Acidithiobacillus ferrooxidans ATCC 23270: one gene and its partner. The protein of the gene in region 1 interacts with the protein of each later gene in a pairwise test. Links are inferred from orthologs where the notes say so. Each region holds a gene or a part of one and is shown on either strand. Other genes may lie near its edges. The genes, in order: AFE_RS10290 and AFE_RS13850.

The links.
Region 2: the proteins of AFE_RS10290 (region 1) and AFE_RS13850 interact in binary tests that used the Escherichia coli proteins (3 or more experiments, as listed by UniProt). The link is inferred for Acidithiobacillus ferrooxidans ATCC 23270 from one-to-one orthologs.

Annotation. Positions count from the first base shown.
Region 1 is NC_011761.1:1,982,324-1,985,983, reverse strand. The notes cover bases 36-3,377. They hold AFE_RS10290 (sensor histidine kinase), read left to right. Parts: upstream 36-435; coding sequence 436-3,177; downstream 3,178-3,377. Other genes in these bases: AFE_RS10285 (winged helix-turn-helix domain-containing protein), read left to right, coding at 3,181-3,377; kdpF (K(+)-transporting ATPase subunit F), read right to left, coding at 36-73. Also shown: more of kdpF, read right to left, coding at 1-35; more of AFE_RS10285, read left to right, coding at 3,378-3,660. UniProt on the Escherichia coli protein: Member of the two-component regulatory system KdpD/KdpE involved in the regulation of the kdp operon. KdpD may function as a membrane-associated protein kinase that phosphorylates KdpE in response to environmental signals.
Region 2 is NC_011761.1:2,715,012-2,718,326, reverse strand. What follows is about bases 270-3,266. They hold AFE_RS13850 (PTS sugar transporter subunit IIA), read left to right. Parts: upstream 270-1,543; coding sequence 1,544-1,990; downstream 1,991-3,266. Other genes in these bases: rapZ (RNase adapter RapZ), read left to right, coding at 2,977-3,266; hprK (HPr(Ser) kinase/phosphatase), read left to right, coding at 2,045-2,977; hpf (ribosome hibernation-promoting factor, HPF/YfiA family), read left to right, coding at 1,196-1,537; AFE_RS13860 (RNA polymerase factor sigma-54), read left to right, coding at 270-1,092. Outside these bases: more of AFE_RS13860, read left to right, coding at 1-269; more of rapZ, read left to right, coding at 3,267-3,315. UniProt on the Escherichia coli protein: Seems to have a role in regulating nitrogen assimilation.

The DNA of each region.
Region 1 (3,660 bases):
TAATCAGGAATACCAAAAGATAGATGAAGAGCATGGCGCCCAATCCGAGGCCTATCCACACAAAAGCGTTCATTTTATACTCCTCAGGCGATCCAATAGCTCAACAACCCCTATGGAGGCCAGGAAAAAACCGACAACAATAAAAAAGTATACAAATTCCATGCCAACCTCCTGCGTGAGCACGGGCCAACATCCCGCACGCAATCATAATATACCCGCGTGAAAGCCTAGCAAGATGGCATCTATAAATTCCATATAAATCATCTATAAATTCTATATAAATGGTATATTTTCTGGGTAAACCATACCCATTGCAGATAATGGTGGCGTTGACCCGCTTGGTAATGGCCGGGCTTTGGCCTATGCTCAAACGCGGGAAGAAGCGACAACCAAGGAGCGTTATGGACGGTGGTATCCGGTACCTGGTAATAACAGATGGCTACTGAAGATCGCAAAGATGGGCGACCCGATCCGGATGCCCTGTTGGCACAGGTGCAACAAGAGGAGCAGGCGCGTCAGCGCGGTCGCCTCAAGATTTTTTTTGGCGCCGCTCCAGGCGTTGGGAAGACCTACGCCATGTTGCGCTACGGGCAGCAGGAGATGGCCAAGGGGGTGGACGTTTTGGTGGGCATCGTCGAAACCCACCAGCGCAGTGAAACCCAAACGTTGGCCGATGCCCTGCCGACGTTACCGCGAGTGCATCTTGCTTATAAAAACGTTGTGCTTGAAGAGTTTGATCTGGATGCGGCCCTTGCCCGTCGTCCCGGACTGCTCCTGCTGGACGAACTCGCCCATAGCAACGCCCCCGGCTCTCGCCACAAGAAGCGCTGGCAGGATCTGGAGGAACTGCTGGACGCGGGTCTTTCCGTGGCGACCACCGTGAATGTTCAGCACCTGGAGAGTGTCCACGAAGTCGTCCAGCAGATTACCGGGATACAGGTTCAGGAGACCCTGCCGGATCAGATCATTCAGCAGGCCGATGAAGTGATTCTGGTAGATATCAGTGACGAGGATCTTTTGCAACGGCTGAAGGAGGGTAAGGTGTACCTGGGCGATCGCGGTCAGCGCGCGATGACCCATTTTTTCCGTAAAGGCAACCTCATCGCCCTGAGGCAATTGGCATTGCGACTGGCAGCGGACCGGGTTGATCTGGAGTTGCGACAGTTTCATCAACAGAATCCGGAGGAGGGGCGACGTAGCGGTAGCCGGGATCGTTTGCTGGTAGCCGTAAGTGGCCGCCCGGAAGATGAGCATCTGGTGCGCGCGGCATATCACCTGGCGACCGCCCAACGGGCTGACTGGCTGGTGATTCATGTGGACACTCCACGCGGCCTGCTGCAGAGACCCCAGACCCAGGCATGGATATGGAATCACCTGCATCTTGCGGAAAGTTTGGGTGCGGAAACCGCACGTCTGACCGGAGTAAATATCGGCGCGGAGGTTTTGGCTTATGCGCGGCTGCGCGACGTCACCCAGATTGTACTGGGACAGACCCAGGGCCTGCGCAAATTCCTTTGGTGGTGGCCCGGGTCTTTGACGGCCCATCTGTTGAACAGCGAGCGCGGCATCGATGTGGTAATCCATCCATTACCGGTTAAAAAAGCCATTCCCGAAGATCGACGCCTGCGGAATCAACAATACCTTGGCATTGTGGACACGCCCCTGCGCCGCCGCACTCGGAATCGCGCCTTTGTGATCAGCGGAACAATAGGTCTCGCCTTAAGCGGTCTGGCCTGGTCTCTGGGGGCTTACCTGGGTTTCGCCGGAGTGTTCATGCTCTACATGCTGGGCGCGGTGGGCACCGCCCTGATGTACGGCCGCTGGCCCTCCCTCATCACGTTCATTGCCGCCGTGGTTAGCTACTACTCGTTTGGGTTGGATCGCGGTCTGCCAACCACGGTGGGCTCGCTTGCTTACTTTGCACTGATCCTCTCTCTGATCCTGCTCATCAGCCAACTGGTGGCGCGATCCCGCGAGCAGGAACTCATGGCCCGGATCCGCGAGCGACGTGCCCGCAACCTCTATCAACTGGTTCAGGCGCTCAGCAGTGCCCGTGGCGTCGAGGGGATTCTGAACGCCAGTATCGAGAAGTTGCACCAGACCCTGGGTATTGCGGTCGCATTCTGGCTGCCGCTGGTGGACAACGCGGGTGGTCCTTTGCAGATGTTTCCAGCGTCCACCGACCTGGAAGCTCCACAACGCAACCTGCGGGCTGCCGCCCGGTGGAGCTTTCTGAATAAAAAGAACGCCGGGATGAGCACCGACACGCTGGCGGATATTCCGGCACTGTTTATGCCCATGCTGTCCGGCGAGCGTGCGCTGGGGGTCATGATGCTGTCGGATCTCGACCTGCGTCGGGCTCCTGTCGACTGGTTGCGCTTTCTCGAAACAGTAGCGCGACTCATCGCGGTGGCTCTGGATTCGGCGCAAGCTTCTCTTCAACGAACGGAAGCCGATGTCCGTTTGCGGGTCGAGCAATTACAAAATGCGCTTTTGGGCGCCGTTTCCCATGACCTCCGGACGCCCCTGGCTGGTGTACTGGGCACCGCGACGACACTCCAGCGCAATGCGCAGGGCTTGACGGCCGAGGAGCATGATCTCCTGGAGAATATTCGTGAGCAAACCCAAAAGATGGAACACACCGTGGACCGCATTCTGCATATGGCCGCATTGCAGTCCGGGCGACTCCATATCAAAAAAGAATGGGTTCCCCTGGAAGACCTGCTGGTCACCGCACGCGATCAGGTTAAGGCCGTATGCGCTGATCGTCCTTTTCAGGTGCGGATCTCCAAAGACCTGCCATTACTTCTCGTGGATCCGCAACTTATGGTGCAAGTGCTCACTAACCTGCTGGAAAATGCTTGTAGATATAGCCCGAGTGGTCGCGCTATCGAGCTAGAAGCCTATGCGAACGATGCGGAAATTACTGTTTGCGTCATTGACCACGGCTTTGGCGTACCACCCGGCCGCGAAGAGGAGATATTTCTTCGCTTCAGCCAGGTCAAACCGCCCCATGGACTGGGTGGCAGCGGACTGGGCCTCGCCATTTGTGCTGCTATCATAGAGTTGCATGGCGGACGTATCTGGGTGCGTAACCGGGTTGCAGTGCGTGGTGCGGTTTTTTGTTTTACCGTTCCTCGGGAGCCTGAGCCGCCTATGCCGTCTGACGGAGATTAAACCGTGACCAACATACACGAAGGCGATCTGGATATCCTGTTGGTGGAGGATGACCCGAGTATTGGCGGGTTTCTGCAGGCGGCGATGGACCGCGAACCAGGATATCGCTTGTACTGGGAAACCACGCTGAAAGATGCCTGGAGGGCTTGGGAGAAACGACAAATCCAGGAAGGTCGGCCATTCGCTTTGGTTCTGCTGGACCTTGGTTTACCGGATGGGGATGGGCAGGGATTGATCCGTCGTCTACGCGACCACGGAGGGGAACAGGCATTGATCATCGTCATCTCTGCGCGTGGAGGCGAGGCTGACAAGGTACAGGCCCTCGATAGCGGCGCCGACGATTATCTGACCAAGCCGTTTACCATTGGCGAGCTGCTCGCGCGCCTGCGCGCGCATTTGCGGCGACGACCAGTAGGTTCATCCGCCGAATCTTCCCATTGGGTCATTGGCGTCTTGGAGCTGGATGATCTCACCCATACCCTT
Region 2 (3,315 bases), 730 kb from region 1 along the record:
TTTGAATCGCGCAACAGCCGCACCCAGAGCCTGCAGGACTACCTCCGCTGGCAGGCCGACATGACGCACTTCACTGCTGACGAACGCAACATGGCGGAGTTGATCATCGACGCCATTGATGAGCGTGGTTATCTCGCAGACAGCCTGGAAGACCTCGCCGCCACAATGAATGTGCAGGAGGATGCGCTGCTGGCCGTGCTGCTCCGTGTGCAGGACTTCGACCCGCCGGGTGTTGGCGCGCGCAATCTCAGCGAGTGCCTCCTGCTGCAGCTGAAGCAGATGGTGGAAAAAGATGACGCGCACGTGTTGCTGGCCCAGCGGATTGTGAAGGACCATCTGCAAGCCTTGGGCCGTCATGATTACCCGCGTCTGTGCACGGTGCTGGGCGTGGATGAAGCGGCATTGCGTGCGGCGATGGCGCTGATTTCCGCACTGAATCCCAAGCCCGGTGAAGATGTGGGCACCGAGAGCACCGAGTATGTGATCCCCGATGTGATCGTGCGCTGGGCCGGCAGCCGCCTGCGCACCGATCTGAATCCCGAGGCCATGCCCAAATTACGCATCAATCGTCACTATGCCGACATGGCGGGCGGGAAAGACGCGGCGCATAAATACATCCAGGATCAGCTTAATGAAGCGCGCTGGTTTATCAAAAGCCTGCAAAGCCGCCAAGACACCATATTGAAGGTGGCGCGCGCCATTGTCGAACGGCAGAAGGATTTTTTTGCCAACGGGCCCGAATCCATGCGGCCCATGGTTCTGCGTCACATCGCCGATGCAGTGGAAATGCATGAGTCTACGGTGTCGCGGGTCACCAACCAGAAATACATGATCACACCCCGCGGCCTCTACGAGTTCAAATATTTTTTTTCCAGTCATGTCGGTACCGACAGCGGGGGCTCTGCGTCGGCCACTGCCATTCGCGCGTTGCTCATCAAGATGACGCAGGCGGAAGACGCACAACACCCCCTCAGCGACGCGGAAATTGCCCGGGTGCTGGCCGATCAGGGCATTCAGATCGCGCGGCGAACGGTGGCCAAGTACCGCGAAGCGGCCAATGTCCCACCGGCGAGCCAGCGCCGTCGTTTGTGAGGGCGTGGGGCCAGGGTTTTTTGCTGGCGCCGTTGGCGTTACACTGAAGCCGGGGCGCACCGTGGGACGCGGGTGCGCATCATCACCTGGATAGGAGAACGCCATGCAGATTACCATTACCGGGCAGCACCTGGATTTGACGGATTCCATCAAAAACTATGCCGATGAAAAGATCGGGCGCCTTGGCCGTTACTTCGATCACGTCAGCAACGCTCAGGTGGTGCTAAAGCACCTCCCCCACGAAAAACTGAGCAACGTCGTGGACATTACGGTCAATGCTCCGGGGCACGTCTTCCATGCGGAGGTGCATGATGCCGATATGTACACGGGCATAGATCTGGTGGCCGACAAGCTGGAGGCGCAGGTGCGCAGTTACAAGGAAAAACTGCAGGATCGACGTAATGACCAACCCGCCGGTTTGGCGGCCATTGTTGAAGCCGACTGAGCCGTCATGACGACTCTGCCTCTTGCTCCGGCAAATATTTGTATGGATCCGCCCGTGGCTGATGCCGGTGATGTGCTGCGGACGCTGGCGGGAATCCTGGCAGGGTCTACCGGGTTATCGGCCGAAACGATTGCCGAGGCCCTGCAGAACCGCGAGGCGCAGGGTTCAACCGGTATCGGGCACGGCGTGGCTTTGCCCCATGCACGTCTAGAGGGCGTGCAGCAGACAGCCATCGCCGCGTTGCGCACGGCGCAGGGTATCCCGTTCTCGGCGCCGGACGGGGTCATCGTGCATCTTTTTATCGCAGTGGTGGTGCCCAAAGCGGCCGCGACCGCACATCTGGAGACACTTTCCGCGCTGGCCGCCCGCCTCGCCGTGGACGACGTGCGCGAAGGGCTGCTGAAAGCCCGGAATTCCGCAGAGTTTTTTCGCTTGTTGACCAATCCTGCGTAATTGGTACCACCAATCAGACTACGGGCAGCCGTGAGTGCCAGGTAAGGCGGAGATATGGAACGACAAATCAGCCTGCGTCGGCTCTTTGAGGATCTGCGCGGCGAACTGCAATGGCAATGTCTGTGTCAACCGGGTGAAGAGAATTACCTCGGCGGCGATCTGCTGGCGGAAGGCGATGCGGGTGGGGCGGCACTGGTCGGGTTTTTCAATTTTATCCGACCGTACCCGGTACAGATCGCCGGGGATTGCGAGCTGGCCTATCTGCGCGCCCATCCGCAGGCTATGGAGCAGTTTTTGTCCCCCAATTTGCGTCTGCTCATTATTTGTGAGGGCCAGACGCTGGATGAGCATTTTTATGGCGATCTGAACGCCCGCCATATCGCGGCGATGACGACGCCCGCGGCCGCCAAGGGGGTGCTGGCACGGGTGCAACACTACCTGCATCGGGAGCTGGCGGCCCGCCAGCAGGTGCACGGAGTGCTGGTCGATGTGCTCGGGGTCGGACTGCTCTTGCAGGGCGAGGTGGGAATTGGCAAGAGCGAGTTGGCGCTGGAGCTGGTGAGCCGTGGCCATCGCCTGGTGGCCGACGATAGCGTGCTTTGTATCCGAGAAGCCCCGAATATCCTGACGGGGCACTGTCCGGCGGCGCTGCAGAATTTCCTGGAAGTGCGCGGTTTGGGCATTGTCAATATTCGTGAATTCTTCGGTGCCGCCGCCATTGTGCGCTCCAAACGGATTCGGCTGGTTGTCGAAATCCGGGATATGAGCGATACGGAAATGGCGAATATCGATCGGCTGCAGGGTAAGGTGGATCACCTGGATATTCTTGGAATTCGGTTGCCGCGTTTGTGCCTGCCGGTTTCTGCGGTGCGCAATCTGGCGGTGCTGGTGGAAGCGGCAGCACGCAGCCAGTACGTGAAGGAGTCCGGCGGCGATATGCTGGCGGACTTCGAGGCGCAGGTACTGCAGAATGTCGGAGAAGAATGATGGCGGAGCGGGACTTTATCATTGTCAGCGGCCTGTCCGGCTCTGGAAAATCCACGGTTCTGCAGGCCCTGGAGGATCAGGGCTATTATTGCGTCGATAATCTGCCGGCCACCTTGCTGGTGGATTTCGGAGCCCAACTGGCGCGGCGGGACGCCAGTTCCATGCTCGCAGCGGTGAGTATCGACGTGCGTAACCGCGAGTTTCTCGCGGCTCTGCCACAAGCATTGGCCGATCTGCGCCAGCGTTACGCTCTGTGCCCGCGCATCCTTTTCCTGGAAGCGGATGAGGGTACGTTGCTGCGCCGTTTCAGTGAAACCCGCCGTCGTCATCCTCTCACC